Regions from separate parts of the Xenorhabdus budapestensis genome, predicted to be linked through region 1. Evidence: predicted binding sites of a transcription regulator. Region 1 holds the regulator's gene; the other holds the start of a gene.
The links. The regulator sigma-54, encoded in region 1, starts transcription at its own class of promoters, with help from an activator protein. The targets are predictions, from matches to a motif close to GTTGGCACANNTTTCGCTNT.

Region 1 (11,793 bases):
TTGGAACTTGTGCACTGATTTTCAATTGCTCAGTTAACCCACTGATACCTTTCTGGCGCAGAATTTCCGACCACTCATTCTGTTTCGTCGTAATCATGCTCACCCCTTCTGCTATCATGTCGTAAGCCTGCCAGTACCCGGTTTTACTGTTTTTGCGCCACTGAAAATCGAGACGAACAGGTGGTTGACCATTAGGATCTGTGATGGTGACACGGATAGCTACGATGGTCTTATCATCCAGTGGTTGCTCAGGAGCAATTTGGTAATTTTGTCCATGATACATTGCCAGAGCCTGACCATAAGCTTGCTCCAGATAAGACTCAAATGCCTTGAAATAAACGTCACGCTGCTCTGGTGTCGCTTGCTTATAGTAAGGCCCCAATACCAATGCTCCTGCATATTTTGCCTGTACATAAGGCATTAATTCCTGATGCACAATCTGACGCAGTATTTCAGGATTCGCCTGAATCTGCGGCTGTTCATTCTTTAGACGAGAGAACGTTTTTTCTGCTGCATCTTTCATTAATGCATAAGGGTTGGTTTGATCAACAGCACTGGCGAATGGTGCAACCACCAGTAAGGCAGCCATAAGTAATCGCTTAAACATCATTGGCATTTCTCCTAAGCAGTGGATTATTGGTTAGTGTGCCTGTGCGGGAACAGCAGAAGATTGACGATGATCTCCACCCCCACTCTTGTACAGGAACTGACCAATTAAGTCTTCAAGAACCATTGCAGGTTTGGTGTCCTCAATCCGATCTCCATCTTTCAGCATGGTGACGCCCAAATCAGGATCATCAAACCCTACATTCAACGCGACATATTGTTCACCTAACAGACCTGAGGTCCGAATAGAAAGAGAACTGGAACTTGGAATATTGTCGTACTGCGTGAAAATATCCAGATCGACCTGTGGAGTATAGGTTTTCTTATCCAGCCAGATTTTCCCTACCCGACCAATAACAACGCCCCCGATTTTGACAGGGGAACGTTCTTTCAATCCACCAATATTGTCAAATGCAGCAGTGACACGATAAGTGGTCTGGCTACCGAAAGACCGAATATCAGCGACTTTCAGACATAAAAAAATGATTGCTGCCAGTGCAATTAAGACAAAACCCCCAACCCAAATTTCATTTTTCTTACTTTGCATCGAATTAGTTCCCAAACATCAGTGCCGTCAGCACAAAATCCAAGCCCAATACTGCCAACGACGCATGAACCACTGTGCGCGTCGTTGCCCTGCTGATCCCTTCCGATGTTGGGATAGCATCATAACCATTGAACAGCGCGATCCATGTAACCGTGATGGCAAAAACTACGCTCTTTAGAAAACAATTAAGTATATCTTTCTGCCATTCCACCGCTGACTGCATGGAAGACCAGAAAAAACCACCATCAATGCCTTTCCAATCCACACCAACCATCACGCCGCCCAGAATGCCAACTGCAACAAAAATAAGTGATAACAAAGGCATACTGATAAAGCCAGCCCAGAAACGTGGGGCAACTACCCGACGCAATGGGTCAACTGCCATCATTTCCAAACTGGAAATTTGTTCTGTAGCTTTCATCAGACCAATTTCTGCGGTCAATGCAGATCCTGCGCGACCAGCAAACAAGAGTGCCGTCACTACCGGGCCTAATTCCCGCAACAGCGATAAAGCTACCATCATGCCAAGGCTACCTTCAGCACTGAAAGTTCTCAGCACCAAATAGCCCTGTAACGCCAAAACCATGCCAATAAATAAACCTGAAACGACAATAATCAGCAGTGACTGAACACCTACGCTATAAAGCTGCTGACGCAATAATAACCACTGTCTGGCAGGTTCCGGTTTACCAATAATTGCGCTGAACAGCATGAACCCCGCACGACCGAATGAAGCGACAACTTCAATCGCACGCCTGCCCAATGTTGCCAATGCCCGTGTTAACATCAACATTCCATTATCCTAATAACTATTTTGTTATTAACTAATTTTATTAGCTAATAACTCGGTTTTATAATCCCCCGCAGGGAAACGGAAAGGCACTGGCCCATCAGCAATGCCATCAAGGAACTGTCGTACCCGTTGATCCTGATTCATTTTCAACTGCTCCGGTGTACCTTCTGCAATAACCTTTTGTTCAGCCACAATGTAAGCATAATCAGCAATGCTCAATACTTCAGGAACATCATGAGAAACCACAACACAGGTGACACCAAGAGCATGATTGAGTTCATCGATCAACTTCACCAGAACACCCATTGTAATCGGATCCTGACCAACAAATGGCTCATCAAACATGATTAAATTAGGATCCAGTGCAATCGCCCTCGCCAAAGCTGCCCGCCTTGCCATACCTCCAGACAACTCCGATGGCATCAATTGAGCGGCACCACGCAATCCTACGGCTTCCAGTTTCATCATTACCGTAGTATAAATTAACTCCTCGGGCAGCTCAGTATGCTCACGTAAGGGAAAAGCAACGTTGTCAAAAACATTCAGATCCGTAAACAATGCACCTGACTGAAATAACATGCTCATTTTCTTACGGACAGCATAAAGGCGTGAGCGGGATAATGCTGGGATATTATCGCCATCAAACCAAATTTCACCACGTTCAGGACGGATTTGCCCACCAATCAAACGCAGTAGAGTCGTTTTTCCAATACCGGAAGGGCCCATGATAGCGGTTATTTTTCCTTTTGGGACGGTCAGATTAATATCAGCAAAAATTGGGCGTTGACCACGAGTGAAATACATACCGTTGATCTCAATAAGATTTTTTGTTTGTTGACTCATTATTGATAGCCCTTAATCGTTAATAAACTAATTGCTTACTGTTTCCAAATAATCAGTGATGCATACTACAAAAAAATTGCCAAATTTGCGTTAGCAAAGTGATAGCAAATTTTACTTTTTATCATTCGACCTTCAGAATATATAACTCTGACTAAATAAATATTTTTATTTACAAATCAATCAACACTGGCATTGTGCTCAAATAAATCTTTATCTAAGGAACACATCATGTTTCTGACTATTGTACTGCTCATTACTGGGTTGATTTTACTGGTGTATGGTTCTGATAGATTAGTATATGGTGCTGCGGTGTTTGCCCGCGCACTAAAAATACCGCCTTTTATTATCGGCCTGGTGGTCATGGGAATCGGCACCTGTTTGCCAGAATTGATGGTATCTGTCACCGCAAGTCTGAATGGGCTACCAAACATGGCTGTGGGTAATGCAATCGGTTCTAATATTACAAATTTACTGTTGATTACCGGCGCCGTCGCACTTATTCGTCCAATAACAGTGCAATCAGAAATTCTGCGGCGAGAATTGCCCCTGATGTTGCTGATTATGGGATTTGCAGGCTACTTGTTGTCTAATAACTACCTGAGTCGTTTGGATGGCATTGTTCTGTTGTTTACCGCCCTATTTTTTATATCAATAATGATAAAAATGACAGCCAACTCCCAATGTAATGATATCGACAACTACACACGGGAGCGGGACTCAGAACTGCCCGTCGAAGGCAACAAAGGGATCGCGCTGCTTTGGGTTGTTTTAGGGTTAATTATCCTGCCGATATCTACCCGCATGGTAATTGATAATGCCACCGTGATTGCGCATATTTATGGTATCAGTGATCTGGTTATTGGACTGACAATTTTAGCTGTGGGAACAAGCCTGCCTGAACTTGCTACTTCTATTGCTGCGGCCATTAAAGGCGAAAATGATATGGCAATAGGAAATATCATTGGTTCTAATGTTTTCAACATGACTTTTGTATTAGGTATTTCCAGCATATTTTCACCCAGCGTTATTTCATCCTATGCCTTTTCCCGGGATTTTTGGATCATGATGGCAGCAAGTGTACTATTCACGATATTCTGTGTAAGGAGAAAACATCGGTTGAACCGATTGAACGGCGGGTTATTACTCGGCTGTTTTATCGCTTATTTTGTCGTACTTTTTGTGATGTCTGGTGATTAATATCCGGTGATTAATGTACTGAATAATTACCGATTGAATGGGAAGAAGTGGGAGTAAAAATGCCTAAGATTGATTTTCAGCAAGCAGGTAAGAGAGTATTACATATCGAACTCGACGGATTAGCGAGGTTGGAACAATACATCAATGATGATTTCAGCAAAGCCTGTGAATTAATGTTTGGCTGCGAGGGCAAAGTCATTGTCATGGGGATGGGAAAATCCGGCCACATAGGAAGGAAAATGGCAGCAACATTTGCCAGCACCGGAACTCCGTCGTTCTTTGTCCACCCGGGAGAAGCCAGTCACGGTGATCTCGGCATGGTAACCCCAAAAGACATTGTAATAGCCATTTCCAATTCCGGTGAATCCAATGAGATCCTCGCCTTAATTCCAATACTTAAGCGGCAAAAAGTCCCACTCATCTGTATGACAAATAACTGTAACAGTAGTATGGGTAAAGCCTCTGATGTCCATTTGTGCATCAAAACACCACAAGAAGCCTGCCCATTGGGATTGGCTCCCACAACCAGCACAACCGCAACGTTGGTCATGGGCGATGCCCTGGCCCTTGCACTACTGGAAGCCCGTGGTTTTACCACAGAAGATTTCGCCCTTTCCCATCCCGGTGGTGCACTTGGACGCAAACTTTTGCTACTGACCAGTGACCTAATGACCACTGGTGATAATATTCCTCGAGTACCCCGCACTGCCACCCTGCGTGAAGCATTGATAGAAATCACACGAAAAAAACTGGGCATGACGGTCATCTGTGGTGGTGATATGCAGATCGATGGTATCTTTACTGACGGGGATCTACGCCGCGTTTTCGATATGGGTATCGATTTAAACAACGCCAAAATTTCTGACGTCATGACCACGGGAGGGGTCCGCATCAAACCGAATGCGTTAGCTGTTGATGCCCTGAATCTGATGCAATCACGCCATATTACCTCCCTACTGGTTACAGAAGGCAACACCTTGCTTGGTGTATTACATATGCACGATCTATTGCAAGCAGGAGTTGTATAAAAACCCGTCATATAAGTCTGGTAAAATAGTACTGAACAGGCCTGCAACCAAAGGCCTGTCACAATTTAATACTAGTTACAACACTAGTGAAATAATGTAGTAGAGAATTCCTGAATGAAGCAAAACGAATATCTGGATACCTGTTATGGCCCAGTTAATAAAGAAATTATCGAGAAAGCCAAAAAGATCCGCTTATTGATCTGCGATGTTGATGGTGTGATGTCAGATGGCCTGATATACATGGGCAATGAGGGTGAAGAGCTGAAAGCCTTCAATGTTCGTGATGGTTACGGTATCCGTTGTTTAATTACCTCCGGTATCGAAGTTGCAATCATAACTGGCCGCCAAGCCAAGTTGCTGGAAAATCGTGCAAAAACCCTTGGTATTACATATCTTTACCAAGGTCAGAACGATAAGATTTTGGCGTATCAGGAACTGTTGGATAAACTAGCGCTACAACCTGAACAGGTTGCCTATATCGGCGATGATCTGATTGATTGGCCTGTAATGGCTCAGGTCGGGTTATCAGCTGCGGTGGCCGATGCTCACCCACTATTGCTGCCGAAGGCGAATTATGTAACTCAGATTGCTGGTGGTCGTGGGGCAGTCAGAGAACTTTGTGATTTGGTGCTTTTCGCTCAGAATAAGCTTGAAGATGCCAAAGGGTTATCAATATAAAATATGAACTGAAAAAAGAATGAGCAGAACTCAATCCTGGCTGATCGCAATACTGACTTTGATTGTGCTTGCATTGATTGGCTGGAATTTATCCAATTCAAATCAAGACACTTCATCACCAATTTTAGATGATAGTTATCCTACTTACCAAACAGAGGAAGCCATCACATTTGTTTATGATCCAGGGGGTAAATTGGCTTATAAACTCGTGGCAGATGATGTTAAAAATTATACGGAAACAAAACTGACTTGGTTTACCAAGCCAGTTTTGACTACTTTTGATGCTAACAGCTCATCCACACCCCCGAAACCGACATGGACAATACGCGCCAATAAAGCAAAACTTACCCATGATGATATGCTCTACTTACATGGGGATGTCCAAGTGGACAGCTTGAATGACGCATCACAATTGCAAAAGATCACAACAGATAATGCAACAGTCAATCTCGTGACTCAGGACGTCGTATCTGACGATAAAGTCACTTTAGAGGGAGTCGGACTGCAATCTGTTGGTATGAGAATGCGCGGCAATCTACGAGACAAAACTGCTGAATTGATTGAAAAGGTGAGCACTCGCTATGAGATTCCACATGAAGAACCTAATCCGTAATACCCTGATTACCAGTACACTGGTTGCAGTTAGCCAGCCTGCGCTGGCATTGAAAGATGACACGCAAAAACCCATTACCATTGATTCAGCCAGACAATCTTTGGATGTAACGAGGAACGTTACCACATTTACGGATAATGTTATCGTAAAGCAAGGTTCTATCGATATTCGGGCTGATAAGGTTGTTGTTACCCGCCCTGACGGTGATTCGAAAAAAACCGTTATCGAAGCCTATGGCAATCCTGCAACGTTTTATCAATTACAGGATGATGGTAAACCCATCAAAGGCCATGCTTCGAAGATGCGCTATGAAATGGGTAGCGAGCTAGTCACACTGACAGGCAATGCTTATCTTGAACAGCTCGACAGTAACATCAAAGGCGATAAAATCACCTATTTAGTGCCAACACAGCAAATGGAAGCCTTTAGTGATAAAGGTAAACATGTCACCACCGTCCTGTTACCTTCTCAGTTGCAGGAAAAAGGCCCTAGTGTTAACAACGCTGATGTTAACAACACTGATGTTCATAAAAAGAGTAAATAACGACGTATGGCAATATTAAACGCGGACAATCTGGCAAAAGCTTATAAGGGACGTAAGGTTGTTGAAGATGTCAGCCTGAAAGTAAAATCAGGTGAAATTGTGGGCCTGCTTGGGCCAAACGGTGCAGGTAAAACCACAACTTTCTATATGGTCGTTGGCATTGTGCCACGTGATGCAGGTACTATCACAATAGACCATGAGGATATCAGCCTGCTACCTCTGCATGAACGTGCCCGCCGGGGCATCGGTTACTTACCACAGGAAGCCTCAATCTTCCGCCGGCTGAGCGTGTACGATAATTTAATGGCGGTTCTTGAAATCCGTAAGGATATCAATCAGGAACAGCGCAAAGCACGCGCCGAAGAATTAATGGAAGAGTTTCATATTTCTCATTTGCGTAACAATCTTGGTCAATCATTGTCCGGTGGTGAACGCCGCCGTGTGGAAATCGCCCGCGCACTGGCCGCTAATCCTAAATTTATTCTGTTGGATGAACCTTTTGCAGGTGTTGACCCTATTTCTGTTCTTGATATTAAAAAGATCATTCAACACCTACGTGACTGTGGTCTGGGTGTTCTAATTACTGATCATAACGTCCGTGAAACACTGGATGTTTGTGAACGTGCTTACATTGTCAGTCAGGGGCATTTGATAGCCCATGGTACACCAGAAGATATCCTTAGCAATGAGCAAGTTAAGCGAGTTTATCTGGGCGAGGGTTTCCGGCTTTAAGGCTCATCGTCAGGCAAAATTCGAGGGCATTCAGTTCAGGAGTATTAAGGATCAGTGCAGGAGGAAGTGAGAACGTTATGAAGCAAAGTTTGCAACTCAAGCTCAGTCAGCAATTGACGATGACGCCGCAACTTCAGCAAGCTATCCGTTTGTTGCAACTTTCTACGCTTGAACTTCAGCAGGAGATCCAACTGGCTTTGGAAGCCAACCCTATGCTTGAGCAAGAAGAACTGCACCAGGAAATTGATACCCAAGGTTATTCTGATACGGAAACAGCACCTGATGCAGAGACATATCCTGATACCGAAACAAAAGTCATGGATACTCTTGAAGCCCTTGAGCAACGAGATATGCCTGAAGAGCTTCCCCTTGATACCAGTTGGGATGAAATTTACACCGCAGGTACATCCCTGGGAACAAAAAGTGACTACAGCGCAGATGATTTCCCCGTCTATCAAGGTGAAACAACCCAGACATTACAAGATTATTTAATGTGGCAGGCTACGCTGACTCCCTTTACTGAAACAGACTCAGCCATCGCCACATCGATCATTGATGCCATTGACGAAACAGGCTACCTGACAGCCCCTGTCGAGGAGATTCTTGCCAGCATTGGTGATGATGAACTGACATTAGAAGAAGTCGAAACCGTACTCAAGCGTGTACAACACTTTGATCCCATTGGTGTTGCGGCACGTAATTTACGTGAGTGCCTGCTGATCCAGCTTGCAATGCTGCCAGCAGAAACACCTTACCTGAACGAAGCAAAACTGGTTACCAGCAAGTACCTTGAACTATTGGGCAACCGGGACTTTCGAAATTTGTTGCGACAGAGCAAATTAAAAGAAAGTGCATTAAAAGAAGCAATTGATATCATTCAGTCACTGGAGCCGAGGCCCGGATTAATGGTGAATACCGGAGAATCCGAATACGTTATTCCCGATGTATTAGTCCAGAAAGAGAATGAACGCTGGCAGGTCAGGCTGAATACCGACAACATCCCTCGTCTGCGCATTAATCAGCATTATGCTGCACTAGGGCAACAATCTCATAATGAGAGTGACAGCCTGTTTATCCGTAATAACCTGCAAGAAGCCAAGTGGCTGATAAAAAGCCTCGCAAGTCGCAATGAAACGTTATTGAAAGTCAGTAACTGCATTGTGGAGCGACAGCAAGATTTCTTTGAATATGGTGCGGAATACATGAAACCACTGGTACTGGCTGATATTGCCTATCAAGTTGACATGCATGAATCCACCATTTCCCGTGTGACAACCCAGAAGTATCTGCATAGTCCACGCGGGATTTTTGAATTGAAATATTTTTTCTCCAGTCACGTTAATACCGATAGCGGAGGCGAAGCCTCTTCTACGGCGATACGGGCACTGGTGAAAAAATTGGTCGCGGCAGAAAACCCGGCCAAGCCACTGAGTGACAGTAAATTGACAAACTTACTTGCCGAGCAAGGCATTCAGGTAGCACGTCGAACTGTCGCAAAATATAGAGAGTCGTTATCCATCCCGCCTTCAAACCAACGTAAAAAATTGGTTTGAACAACCCAGAGAAGGAAAACACTATGCAACTCAATGTTACAGGCCACAATCTTGAAATCACTGATGCACTACGCAACGTTGTGAACACAAAATGCGGCAAATTGGATCAATATTTCGATAAGATTAACCTTATTCAGGTCATCCTCCGAGTGGAAAAGGTGCAGAAGATCGCTGAAGCCACGGTGTATGTCAACGGAGGAGAGTTGCATGCGAGTTCAGAGCATGAAGATATGTATGCGGCAATTGATGCGCTGGCAGACAAACTGGCTCGTCAATTGACCAAACATAAAAGTAAATTGAGACAACATTAATAGCTTTCAGACAACAGGACTGTCATAAGATTAGCACTATTCTATCTATACCAATAGACTTCCGGTTGCATCAAAGTAGGCAATAAATGAACACAGCCAACAAAAGAAACAACCTGAAGGCTCAATGGCATAAGCATAAATAGTGCTCTGATACCAGATGTCTACACTCAGGCATCTGGTATTACAGTCTCTAAGTGAATAAAGAAATGAACAACGAAACAGATTTACCACTAAGTTCAGTGCTTTCATCCGAATGTACGCGTAACAACGTACTTTGTTCGAGTAAAAAGCGTGCCTTAGAGATTATCAGCGAGCTGGCATCAAAACAGCTTAATTTACCAGAAAATGCCGTATTTGAAGCCATTCTTTCCCGTGAGAAAGTGGGGACAACAGGTATTGGCAACGGAATTGCCATTCCTCACGGCAAGCTGGAAACAGAATGCGCAAATAATGCCGTTGGTGTATTTTTGCATCTGGAACAACCGATTACCTTTGATGCTATTGATAATCAGCCTGTTGACTTGCTATTTGCTTTATTGGTTCCATCTAACCAGTGCCAGATCCATTTACATTCACTCTCATTGATTGCAAAGCGGCTGTCAGATAAAAATCTCTGTCGTCGTCTGCGTTCAGCACAAAGTGATGAAGAACTATACAAAATCATTACTGAATAAATAACGATTACAATTGCGGTTACAATTGATTGCTGAAAAGCAATAAAAACAGCAGCGGTTCTAATGAACCGCTGAGACATTAAGGGGAGTCATCTCATGGTGCTGATGATAGTCAGCGGTCGTTCTGGTTCTGGTAAATCCGTAGCCCTGCGCGCGCTGGAAGATATGGGGTTCTATTGTGTGGATAACCTGCCGGTAGTGTTACTTCCGGAGCTGGCTAATACATTGGCTGAGCGTGATATTTCAGCAGCAGTCAGTATCGACGTGCGAAATATGCCGGAATCACCCGAAATTTTCGAAGAAGCACTGAAAAAATTACCGGACAGCTTTTCACCGCAGCTTCTGTTTCTTGATGCAGATCGTAACACATTGATCCGCCGTTACAGTGACACCCGGCGCTTGCATCCGCTCTCAAGTAAAAATCTGTCACTGGAAAGCGCCATCGACAAAGAGAGCGATCTACTGGAGCCGCTGCGTTCACGGGCAGATCTGATCATTGACACGTCTGAGATGTCAGTCCATGAACTGGCTGAAATGCTAAGAACGCGTTTATTGGGCAAACGCGAACGTGAATTGACAATGGTATTTGAATCTTTCGGCTTCAAACACGGTATTCCAATTGATGCAGATTACGTTTTCGATGTGCGCTTCCTGCCAAACCCACACTGGGATCCGAAACTGCGCCCGATGACGGGGTTGGATCGCCCTGTTGCCGCATTTTTGGATCGCCATACAGAAGTGCATAACTTTATTTACCAGACCCGCAGTTATCTTGAACTCTGGCTGCCGATGCTGGAAACCAATAACCGCAGCTACCTGACAGTTGCCATAGGTTGTACCGGCGGTAAACACCGTTCGGTTTATGTGGCGGAACAGTTGGCTGATTATTTCCGTTCCCGTGGTAAAAACGTGCAATCACGTCACCGCACACTGGAAAAACGTAAGTAACCGAACGTAACCAATCAAAATAAAACAGGCCATGACAGTCAAGCAGAGACTTGAGATTAAAAACCGACTCGGTATGCATGCCCGCCCTGCCATGAAACTGCATGACCTTGTGCAGCAGTTTCAATCTCAAGTCATCCTGCGCAACGGAAGCAATGTTCAGGCGGAGGCTCATAGTGTTATCACTATGCTGATGTTGGACTCCGAACAAGGTAGTTACATTGAAGTTGAAGCAACCGGGCCGGATGAACAACAGGCGCTGGCGGCTATTGTGGAGCTATTTAATTCCGGCTTTGATGAAGAATAAACTTACACGATTTTGCGGGATTGCAGCACAGACCACCATCTCTGTTTTCTCTCTATTTCTCTTGCATTCACTTACGTATAACCCCCCTTACTTTTCCCTTAATACTTCACTTCTATCCAGCAAGAACGGCAACAAACACAGTATTTGAAAACAAAAAAAGATAAAAAAACCTTCATAAATTCCATTATAAGATCCTTCCAAAAGGATAAATCAAGAAGCCTTACTTATTAAGTAAGTAAAACACCCCGACTATTTACAAATAATATTCATTAAATAATAAATGTTATCTATCAATAAATTAACGCTATTAAATCAGTTTGAAAAAAACTTATCATTAAAAGGAATTTATACACAAAGCATTATATGTACAGTTCCTACATTGGAGGTTTACTTCATGCGTTTTAATAAGACCACATTGGCTA
Region 2 (11,793 bases), 230 kb from region 1:
CTCCGGGCAGGTTTTTTTAAGGAGAAAAAACAGACATGAGCGGGCACCCTGAAAATCTCATTATCCGGGCAGGCGGCAGTCCACTGAACCTGCCGGAATTCGCGGTTATCCGCGATGAAATCAACAAAACCAGCCATCCGTCGCAACCGGAAGTGAACTGGATGCTGGTGGAATCGCTGTCACTGACCTTGTTCAAAACCAATGGCGTTGATTTGCAAACGGCAATTTATTACACATTAGCCAGAATGCAGCTAAACGGGCTGGCGGGATTCACTGAAGGTTGTGAACTGTTGGCAGGTGTTATCGTCAGTGAGTGGGATGCCTTGTGGCCGCCACAGCCGCAGGTACGTACTGATTTGCTGGAATGGTTCCACACCCGTACTGGTAGCATACTGCGTCAACTGGACTTTGCCGCCAGTGACCTGCGGATGATTTATCGTGCCGAGCGGGCACTTCAGCTGATTATCGACCGGCTACAGCAATCCGACCTGAAACGTTTACCGAGAGTGGAGAATTTACTGTGGTTCTTCCAGAACGCGGCGAAAAAACTGGAGAAACCTCGGCAGGCCGCGAAACCGGTACATCAGCCGGTACAGATGCCACCACTGGTCTATCTGTCCAAATCCGAATCAGAGCCGGAAACATCACCATCTTCTCTACCGCCACATCCTGAAAGTATTACAACGGGTAACCAACAGAGGGTCAAAGTACAGTTTCCTGAACAACCGCCGCGCGGCCTGACAGCATGGCAGGGCTTTGGTCTTGGGGCATTGTTGGGGGTATTGGTATTGATAGGAAGCTGGTTGCTGCTCTACAAACCGCTGCAACAGCAATTGAATGCCATGACAGAACAACCAGCAGGTTCACGATTGGCGTGGCTGTACCAGCCGGCCTTAGCAAACTATTCATTCCAGCTTGACCGTTTGGCAGAGACATCTCCTCTCGCCACATGGGAAGCAGCCCGGACAGTGACAACAACCGCTGAGAAACAGTGGCCACAATCGGCAGAGCAGGTTAACGCCACCCGTAACTGGCAACAACAGATGACTGCCCGTATCGACAGCGTACCGTTGAAAGGCAGTTGGTACACCACTCGTGATCAGCTCCAGCAACTGGCAGACAAAATCCTGTTACAGGAGCGCACCCGTGGCAGTTTTACCCTCTCTTATCTTAAGACTGCCATTTACGACATCCAGCGCAGCCACGGCAGCGAAGTACCACTGGAAGAGCTGCTGCGCCAGTTGAGTGCTCATGTGGAAAAAGGCGAAGCTGTTCCGCCTGTACTGATGAAAGGAATCAATGAGCGTTTTAACGCGCTGCTCGGCCGTTATGACCGCTTGCGTTATGTGTCTGAACAGCGTGACCGTACCGCCAAACACGTCGGTGGCGAGTAAACTTTGTTGTTATGGACTTCACTTTGAATGAAAGTTTTTCCCAACCGTTCAACTTGAATGTAGGACTGGCGAGTGCTGATCCGGCTATTGATTTTCCAACCGTACTGGATCGCACAGCCACACTGACCATTTTGCAGGATGGTGTTGAACAACGTAGCATCACGGGGGTTGTATCCTACTTTGAGCAGGGTAACACTGTATTCGGTATTACAAGCGGGATACGGAATTGTAACAAATACAAAATTGGGAGTTTTATATTTTAAAAAAGCGCCTCAAACCAATACGAAACTTGATAAATATGGTATTGATTATAACTCCTGAAAGTATTCCATACAGCCTAACAGCATTGAAGCCGGGTAATAATGATAAATCTCTTATGCTGTTCTGGTTCAAAAAGCCGATAACCGCTGATACAGGAGAAATAACTTGCGGGTGCACCATACAAAGATAGTGACGCGTTAAAAGTATACCTACCCCAACCCCAATTCCTTCAATTTCCGCGTTATTGTATTCCTTCCCCAACCGAGTAAACGGGCAGCTTCCTGTTTATGTCCATTAGTGTGTGTCAAGGCACAACTAAGCAATGTACGTTCTAATCGCGGTAATACATCGGAAAGGAGATCAACCTGGCCTTCCTGTAAGGCTTTTTCTGCCCATGATGCCAATTGCTGTGACCAATCTCCTGATGAAAGGAGGGAAACAGGAAGATTATCTGTTTGTTTAGAAGACTGACTTTCAATTAAATCAGTCGGTAAATCTTGCACCAGGATTTCCTTACTGGCTGCCATCACCGTCAACCAGCGACAAACATTCTCTAGCTGACGGACATTTCCAGACCATGACAGGTGCATCAGAGCTGTTTCGGTATCAGGATGTAGTGTTTTCGCTTCAACGCCCAGCTCTTTGGCTGTCTGTTGCAGAAAATGTTGTGCCAGACGGGGAATATCTTCTGCACGATCCCGCAAAGGTGGCAATTGTACGCGGATCACGTTCAGACGATGATAGAGATCTTCACGGAATTTACCCTCCTTAACCCGTTGCTCAAGGTGCTGGTGGGTCGCTGCAATAATTCGTACATCAACTTTTACTGGCGCATAGCCACCTACGCGATAGAATTGCCCTTCTGCCAGAACCCGCAATAGGCGTGTTTGGATATCCAGTGGCATATCGCCAATTTCATCCAGAAACAGTGAACCTCCATTAGCTTGCTCAAAACGCCCGTGGCGAATCTGATTGGCACCAGTGAAAGCCCCTTTTTCGTGACCAAATAATTCTGACTCAATTAAATCTTTTGGGATTGCTGCCATATTCAAGGCAATAAAAGGGGCTGCGGCTCTTGGACTATGGCGGTGCAGAGCATGGGCAACCAATTCTTTCCCTGTGCCTGATTCACCATTGATTAAGACGCTGATGGAGGAGCGGGAAAGCCGTCCGATAATCCGGTATACCTCCTGCATGGCAGGAGCTTCTCCAATCATTTCAGAGACTGATGACGATATTTTAGAATTACGGGATGAGTGTTGTTGTTCCCGGGAATGACTTAATGCACGTTCAACCAACGCGACAGTTTCATCAATATCGAATGGCTTCGGTAGATAATCGAATGCACCGTGTTGGTAGGCGCTGACGGCTGCATCCAAATCGGAATGAGCAGTCATAATGATGACCGGAAGTTGTGGATAGTTCTGTTTGATTTGATTGAGCAAGCTCAGCCCATCCAGACCCGGCATGCGGATGTCTGACAGCAAAACGTCGGGACAACCTTGTGATAGTGCTGCCAATACGGAATCTGCGTTTTCAAAACTGATACACTCCATACCTGCGCCACTCAGCGCTCGTTCAAGTACCCAACGGATAGAGCTGTCGTCATCAACGATCCAGATTTTTCCTCGTTGCATGGTATCCCCTATTTCTTGATAGGCAGGTAAATGGAAAACTCCGTATGTCCCGGCCAACTGGTAAATTCGATTTTTCCAGAATGTTGATCAATAAGACTGCGGGCAATAGATAAACCTAGCCCGGTTCCTCCCTCATGCCCACTTACCATCGGGTAGAATAGCGTATCCTGAATACCGGGAGGAATGCCTGGCCCATTATCTTCAATATCAATTCTGGCAGCTAAGCGATAACGCTCACCATGTAAGGCGATTTGGAATGCTGTTCGGGTTCGTAAAGTGATTATGCCACCTTTACTGTCCAATGCTTGTAGGGCATTGCGGGTAATATTCAATAAAACCTGTTCAATCTGATCAGGGTAATGGGATAGCTCCGGCAGGCTGGGATCATAGTCCTTGATTAATGTGACATTGTCGGGCATTTCCAGTGATACCAATTGATAGACCCGTTCTACCACATGGTGAATGCTCTGGCGGATCTGAGCTCCGGGATGCTGTGGCCCCAATAATCGATCCACAAGGGTACGAAGCCTGTCTGCCTGTTCGATAATGACTTGAGTATATTCTTGCAGGGAGGGATCTGGCAGTGTTTTTGCCAATAATTGTGCGGCTCCCCGTAAACCCCCCAGTGGGTTTTTGATTTCATGTGCCAGCCCCCGAACCAATTCCCGCGCAGCCGCCTGCTGTGCCTGTTGTATCTGCTCTTGGCTTAAACGGCGCTGGCTATCCATAGGAGCGAGTTCCAGCAGAATAAACTGTTCGGAAATTGGTTGGGCACTGAGCGACATAACATGTGAGTGATTGTTGATCACTAATATGACTTCGTTATCCGTAAAACCATGCCCGCGTATCAGACTGGAACGCATAAATTCCGTATCTAATGAGATATAGCTGAACAATACCGGAAGAGGAGTGCCAAATAATTTACGTGTACTTTGTGCCAGAAGTTGCATGGCGGAATGATTGGCATAGTGGATAATTAAATCGTTATCCAGTACCAACACACTGTTTATCAGTGAATCAAGAATCTGTTCTGTTTTGGGAAAATCAGCCATTTCTATCCAACCTTTCAGCCTTTGCACTTTTTTGGTGCGTTGTATCTTATTTGATCATGAATTGGTCACCCACTCTATCGAGAAGGAAAGTTCAGAGGGAAAAGAGCCCATCCGAAGATGGGCCAAAAGTTTCACGGCAACAAAATAAAAAGGAGCAATTGTAGTGCCTTCAAGCATTAAACGCTGTAATACAGTTCAAACTCCAGAGGATGTGGAGTCATACGAACGCGTTCGATTTCACTGTTCAAGACACCAATATAAGCATCAATTGCATCATCAGTGAAAACACCACCGCGGGTCAGGAATTCGCGATCTGTATCCAGTGCAGCCAGTGCTTCTTCCAGAGAAGAGGCTACGGTTGGGATCTCTTGGGCTTCTTCGGCTGGCAAGTCATACAGGTTTTTATCCATCGCATCGCCCGGATGTATTTTGTTGATGATACCATCAAGGCCAGCCATAAGCAGAGCAGAGAAGGCCAGATAAGGATTTGCGGCCGGATCTGGGAAACGTACTTCAATACGACGAGCTTTACTGCTGGCTACAACCGGGATACGGATAGATGCAGAGCGGTTGCGGGCAGAATAGGCCAGCATCACGGGAGCCTCAAAACCAGGTACCAGACGTTTATACGAGTTAGTGGTTGGGTTAGTAAAGGCATTCAGGGCACGGGCATGTTTGATGATGCCGCCGATATAGTAAAGAGCCAATTCAGATAACCCACCATATTTGTCTCCGGCGAACAGGTTGACACCGCCTTTAGCCAGTGACATGTGACAATGCATTCCAGAGCCGTTATCTCCGACCAGCGGTTTTGGCATAAATGTCGCTGTCTTGCCGAAAGCATGGGCGATATTATGTACCACATATTTATAAATCTGGGTTTCATCCGCTTTTTTGGTCATGGTGTTGAAACGAGTTGCGACTTCGTTCTGACCTGCTGTTGCCACTTCGTGGTGGTGGGCTTCCACAACCAAACCCATTTCCTCCATGGTCAGGCACATTGCTGAACGCAGATCCTGAGAAGAGTCCACCGGAGGGACAGGGAAATAGCCACCTTTAACTCCTGGGCGATGGCCTTTGTTACCACCTTCATAGCGAGTGCCGCTATTCCAGGCCGCTTCGGTATCATCAATATGATAATAAGAACCTGAAATAGAATTGCCGAAACGGACATCATCAAACAGGAAGAATTCCGGTTCTGGCCCGAACAAAACAGTATCTGCAATATCACTTGCGCGCAGGAAATCTTCCGCACGTTTTGCAATAGAGCGAGGATCACGACCATAACCTTGCATTGTGCCAGGTTCCAGGATATCGCAACGTATAATGAGCGTGGCATCGTCAAAGAAAGGGTCAAGCATTGCGGTAGATGGATCTGGCATTAGTACCATGTCGGATTCATTGATACCTTTCCAACCTTTGATAGATGAACCGTCGAACATTTTGCCATCTTCGAAGAAATCTTCATCAATCTGGTGGGCAGGAATGGTGATGTGCTGTTCTTTACCTTTAGTGTCAGTAAAACGTAAGTCAATAAACTTCACCTGATGTTCTTCAATCATGGACAAAACATGTTCAACGGACATATGAGTTCTCCTGGTTTACGTAGGCTGGATAAGGCGCTGGCTACCCTATCTTAAGTGGCTGATAGTGTCTTTGTATACAGCCAATTTTATTGCGATTTTCAATGCCAGAACACATTGCGAAAAACGTGCCAACTTTTAAAAGCCATTGAATCTGATTGTGTATATTTATAAATAGGTATAAAACTCAGCAAATAGACAAAAGCACAGAGGGATCCTTAAGTATTCTTGCACTAAATTAGTGAATAAAAATGACAATAATGCACCATTTTAGTGAAAATAAATAAGGTTAATCCATTACAGTTACTGTTATTATCACTTTAAGTTATGACACGTTTATATTCAGAAAATAGATAAACTTCAAAAGTGATGCACTTCACATTTATTTCACTCTGTAGCTATAACGTGTAAAATAGCACCATATTTGTGTTAAATGAGAGTAGCGTTGCAATCTGTCACGCTGTCTGTATTTAATATTTCTTCAAATAGCTAAAACGGTAAAAATACTTGTCAATTAATAACTTAAGAAATATTGCCATTATCGCTCACGTTGACCATGGCAAAACTACGCTGGTTGATAAACTTCTACAGCAATCTGGTACATTTGGTGAGCGTGCAGCCGCGACCGAGCGCGTGATGGATTCCAATGATCTGGAAAAAGAACGTGGTATCACCATTCTTGCAAAAAACACCGCTATTAAATGGAATGACTACCGCATCAATATCGTAGATACCCCGGGCCACGCCGATTTCGGTGGTGAAGTAGAGCGCGTGATGTCAATGGTCGACAGTGTTTTGTTACTGGTGGATGCGATGGATGGCCCGATGCCGCAGACTCGCTTTGTAACTCAGAAAGCCTTCGCCCACGGTTTGAAGCCAATCGTTGTTATCAACAAAGTTGACCGTCCTGGCGCTCGCCCTGACTGGGTAGTCGATCAGGTATTCGACCTGTTCGTAAACCTTGGTGCAACCGACGAACAGTTGGATTTCCCTATTGTTTACGCATCTGCACTGATGGGGATTGCCGGTAACGACCACACAGATATGGCCGAGGATATGACTCCGCTGTATCAGGCAATCGTTGAGCATGTTGAGCCGCCTAAAGTTGATCTTGATGGCCCATTCCAGATGCAGATTTCTCAGCTGGATTACAACAACTACGTTGGGGTTATTGGTATCGGTCGTATCAAGCGTGGAACGGTAAGACCAAACCAGAACATCACGATTATTGATAGTGAAGGTAAGGCGCGTAATGGTAAAGTTGGTAAGGTTTTCAGCCATCTGGGATTAGATCGCATCGAATCTGACAAAGCGGAAGCCGGTGATATCATTGCGATTACCGGTCTGGGTGAACTGAACATCTCTGATACTCTGTGTGAGGTTAATGCAGTTGAAGCTCTGCCAGCGTTAGCAGTTGATGAGCCTACCGTTAGCATGTTTTTCTGTGTTAACACCTCACCTTTCTGTGGCCGTGAAGGTAAGTATGTGACCTCCCGCCAGATCCTGGATCGTTTGAAAAAAGAGCTGGTTCATAACGTCGCACTGCGTGTTGAAGAAACTGAAGATCCAGACGCTTTCCGTGTATCTGGTCGTGGTGAACTGCACCTCTCCGTCCTGATTGAGAATATGCGTCGTGAAGGTTTCGAATTAGCGGTTTCTCGTCCAAAAGTTATTTTCCGTGAAATTGATGGCCGTAAGCAGGAACCTTTCGAACAGGTAACACTGGATATCGAAGAGCAGCACCAGGGTGATGTGATGCAGGCGCTTGGTGAACGTAAAGGTGAACTGCGTGATATGTTGCCGGATGGTAAAGGTCGCGTGCGTCTGGACTACGTTATCCCAAGCCGTGGTTTGATCGGTTTCCGTACTGAATTTATGACCATGACTTCCGGTACTGGTCTGCTGTACGCAACCTTCAGCCACTATGATGACATCCGTCCGGGTGAAATTGGTCGTCGCCAGAATGGTGTACTGATTTCCAATGGTCAGGGCAAAGCCGTTGCTTATGCTCTGTATGGTTTGCAGGAGCGTGGTAAGTTGTTCCTTGGTCACGGTACAGAAGTTTATGAAGGCCAAATCATTGGTATCCATTCTCGCTCCAATGACCTGACCGTAAACTGTCTGACAGGTAAAAAACTGACTAACGTTCGTGCTTCTGGTACAGATGAAGCGACAACGCTGACTCCACATATCAAGAAAACATTGGAGCAAGCGCTGGAGTTCATTGATGATGACGAACTGGTTGAGGTTACACCACAATCAATTCGTCTGCGTAAACGCCATTTGACTGAAAATGATCGTCGTCGCGCAAGCCGTAGTAAAGAAGGTTAATTTCTTTTGAATAGCTTAGGGTGCTTCGGCACCCTGAGTTTTATCAGCGCTCTTCTGACCAAACTCTTCTCCCTGTCGCTTACCTGCCTCAGCCTGCTAGTATTACGATTTAGTTAAATTGTTAACTGTTTCAATGACGATTGCTCAATAGCGTAATTTGTCTGTTCTTTGTCGTCTTACCCTTTTTTCTTGATTAAATTATGATAAAAGTACAAAACCATAAGCACCAGTCAGGAGGGATTATGCTGTACATTTTCGATATGGGTAATGTGATTATTGATATTGATTTTAAAAGAGTACTGGCTGTCTGGAGTAACTTAAGTGGTACACCACTGGCAACGTTGACGACCAAATTTACAATGGGAGAGGCGTTTGAAAAGCATGAATGTGGGCAAATCACGGATACAGAATTTGTTGAAGTGCTGTGTGATGAAATGGAGATCTCACTCAGCTTTGAACAATTCTCTGAAGGTTGGAATGCGATTTTCATTGGCGTCAGGCAGGAAGTCATTGAGTTAATGAATAAACTGCGGGGGCAAGGGCATAGGGTTGTTGTATTATCCAACACAAACCACTTGCATCTCCAGTACTGGCCACAGCACTATCCTGAAATTACTGCTTCGGCAGATTTTCTTTATCTGTCCCAAGACTTGGGAATGCGTAAACCAAATCAGGATATCTTTAAATATTTGCTTGAAAAAGAAGGTGTAACTACTGAACAGGCAGTTTTTTTTGATGATGTTTTGGAACATATTGATGCAGCACAGAAATTAGGTATCAATGCCATTCATGTGACTGACAGGAAAATCATTCCTGATTATTTTAAAACACATGACTTCTCACTTCCCGAAGCAACATAGTATCTTTCACATAACCGTTTTCATGTAACTGTTTCACGTAACAGTTAACAGGTTCTAAATGGGATAGCATCTTGGCAAGCAAGATACTATCCCTACAAGTTACTCTATCTTTTATGGATCACTCACAAGAAAAATGATTGCATTAATTCAACGTGTAACACAGGCAAAAGTTGTTGTTGATAGTAAAACTATTGGAGAAATTGAGCAGGGACTGCTGGTTTTTCTGGGGGTTGAAAAAGAAGATGATCAACAAAAAGCCCAGCGTCTGTGTGACAAAGTAATGGGATATCGCGTGTTCAGCGATGAGCATGGAAAAATGAACCTGAATGTTCAGCAAGCTAATGGGAGCTTATTAGTTATTTCCCAATTTACCCTGGCTGCTAATACTCAAAAAGGTTTAAGACCGAGTTTTTCTGGTGGCGCTACCCCCCAAAAAGCTGATCAACTTTATCGCTATTTTGTTGAACAGTGCCGTGCAACTGGTATAAAAACAGAAATGGGGCAATTTGCTGCGGACATGAAAGTAAGTCTGACAAATGATGGGCCTGTGACTTTCTGGTTGCAAGTATGATGTGTACCCAATGGATTTCAGGATGCAGCCAACAAAGTTGCAATTTGAAAGACAACGGGTATAAGTGCGTACTTTCGGGAGCGCTGAACATAACAAAAATAAGATAACTATCGTTTGCTATATATATTTCCTTGACTACACATGACAACACGCAAAGAAGGGGCTGTTTCTATGTATCACCTCAGAGTACCTCAAACCGAACAAGAGCTAGAAACCTATTACCAATTTCGTTGGGAGATGCTGCGTAAGCCACTTCACCAGCCGATTGGCTCAGAAAGAGATGCTTATGATTCGATGGCTCATCATCAAATGGTGGTGGATGAAACGGGTAAACCGATTGCTGTTGGGCGTTTATATATCAATGCAGATAGTGAAGGTGCTATCCGTTTTCTGGCCGTTGACCCTAATGAACAACAGAAAGGGTTAGGCACACTGATTGCAATGGCATTGGAATCCGTTGCCAGACAAGAAGGTGTAAAGCGGATTGTTTGTAGTGCGCGTGAGGATGCTGTTGATTTCTTTAGTAAGTTGGGATTTCAAAACCGGGGACTTATTAATGGTGCCCAGTCGTCTCCTATTAATCACTTCTTGATGATTAAGCCTATTATAAGTCTTGATGATATTTTGCACCGTCCGGACTGGTGTGCGGAATTGCAACAGGCGTGGTACAAGCACATTCCCTTGAGTGAAAAAATGGGGCTGCGTATTACTCAGTACACAGGGCAGCGTTTTATTACCACAATGCCGGAAGCAGGTAACCAGAACCCTCACCATACTATTTTTGCCGGTAGTTTGTTTTCTCAATCGACATTAACAGCGTGGGGATTGATCTGGCTGTTATTGCAGGAGCGTCAACTGGGGGGAGATATCATTCTGGTTGATGCGAATATTCGTTACCATAAACCAATCACTGGCCGCCCCAGTGCTGTTGCTGACCTCAATAATATAAGCGGTGATTTAGCCCGACTTGCACGTGGCAATAAAGCGCGTGTTAAGCTGGAAGTACAAGTAAGCGGTGAACTGGGAGTGGGTAGTGTGTTCACCGGTACTTATATCGTATTGCCTGCTGAACGGCCTGTGAAAATCTGAACTGCTATAACTGGATAGCGATTCAGGTTCTACCCTTTTCTGTGGCAGAACTGTTTTCGCTATCTTTTTGCAATTGTTCTATTTTTTATGATTGCTCTGTGTGAGATTGTCCTGCTTCGTCAGATTGGGTTGCATCAGATTGACCGACAGGGCTGCTATCGGTCGTCATTACCCCTTGTTTAATGGACTGTGACTCTTTATTGGATGACCTGTCTTCAGCCGCCAGTGTGCCACTGATGGTCTCCTTAATATTGTCAGCAGAGAGATCACCGGTGATAGCTAGTGAAAAATTGCCATCGCCATGTGCATTGAGCGGTCTCCAACCCCACTGTGGCAGAATACCCAAATCCACATTCATTCCCTTGAAGTTGAGCTGAAAAGGTTTTTGAGAAGCTGACTGTTCAACCATACCGTTAAATTGTAGTAATCCATCACCCGTGAAGGCATTCATTTTATCAACCACGACTCTGTCATCTGTAGCATGTAATTGCAGATAAGGACGAGCGATTTCTACTTTATTGAATGTTCCGCTGGCGGCTTGTAACGATGCTTGTCCATTCCATAATCCCCAATGACCATTTTTCAGGATATCCATAGTATCGACATAGCCTGATAGTGTGGTGAGCTGAAATGGAAAATCAGGATTCGCATCAATCAGGAGTGTATTGTTAATACTGACATTGTTTAATTTCAGTGCTGAAATCCATTCTGATGCGGGATTTTTGATATAGTCACGCCATTTTGCTGGCAGGAAGTAAATCAAGCCTGTCACTGAACTGTCGTTGAGGGTTAACTGGCGGCTCTGGCGATCCCACTGAGCTTTAATATTGAATAAACCTTTCTGGTAATGAGCTGTCAGATTGGCGATGGTAAAAATATCACCGGAAAAGCGGAATTTACCCAATATATCCCGGAATTGAGCGTCATTGAAGGTCATATTCATGGCATTAAAATCAATCAAGCCATCTTCGGCCTGCCAACGACCATTAACTAACCCCAGTCCTTTGATGGTTGT

Region 2: glnA (glutamate--ammonia ligase) is a predicted target of sigma-54. The motif match lies at 6,044-6,063, and genes of this name have one in related genera.

Annotation. Positions count from the first base shown of each region.
Region 1 is NZ_CP072455.1:477,348-489,140, reverse strand. Features, by position in the region: gene mlaC (phospholipid-binding protein MlaC) at 1-607, opposite strand, end outside; gene mlaD (outer membrane lipid asymmetry maintenance protein MlaD) at 641-1,153, opposite strand; gene mlaE (lipid asymmetry maintenance ABC transporter permease subunit MlaE) at 1,158-1,940, opposite strand; gene mlaF (phospholipid ABC transporter ATP-binding protein MlaF) at 1,974-2,789, opposite strand; gene HGO23_RS02030 (calcium/sodium antiporter) at 3,018-3,986, shown strand; gene kdsD (arabinose-5-phosphate isomerase KdsD) at 4,046-5,014, shown strand; gene kdsC (3-deoxy-manno-octulosonate-8-phosphatase KdsC) at 5,129-5,692, shown strand; gene lptC (LPS export ABC transporter periplasmic protein LptC) at 5,712-6,305, shown strand; gene lptA (lipopolysaccharide ABC transporter substrate-binding protein LptA) at 6,286-6,849, shown strand; gene lptB (LPS export ABC transporter ATP-binding protein) at 6,856-7,581, shown strand; gene rpoN (RNA polymerase factor sigma-54) at 7,659-9,134, shown strand; gene hpf (ribosome hibernation promoting factor) at 9,158-9,445, shown strand; gene ptsN (PTS IIA-like nitrogen regulatory protein PtsN) at 9,652-10,119, shown strand; gene rapZ (RNase adapter RapZ) at 10,216-11,067, shown strand; gene npr (PTS phosphocarrier protein NPr) at 11,099-11,371, shown strand; gene alr (alanine racemase) at 11,766-11,793, shown strand, end outside.
Region 2 is NZ_CP072455.1:251,235-263,027, reverse strand. Features, by position in the region: gene HGO23_RS01065 (VasL domain-containing protein) at 36-1,394, shown strand; partial or broken gene HGO23_RS01060 (contractile injection system protein, VgrG/Pvc8 family) at 1,397-1,597, shown strand; gene glnG (nitrogen regulation protein NR(I)) at 1,865-3,292, opposite strand; gene glnL (nitrogen regulation protein NR(II)) at 3,301-4,344, opposite strand; gene glnA (glutamate--ammonia ligase) at 4,521-5,930, opposite strand; gene typA (ribosome-dependent GTPase TypA) at 6,435-8,258, shown strand; gene yihX (glucose-1-phosphatase) at 8,501-9,118, shown strand; gene dtd (D-aminoacyl-tRNA deacylase) at 9,252-9,689, shown strand; gene fabY (fatty acid biosynthesis protein FabY) at 9,861-10,778, shown strand; gene HGO23_RS01020 (AsmA family protein) at 10,864-11,793, opposite strand, start outside.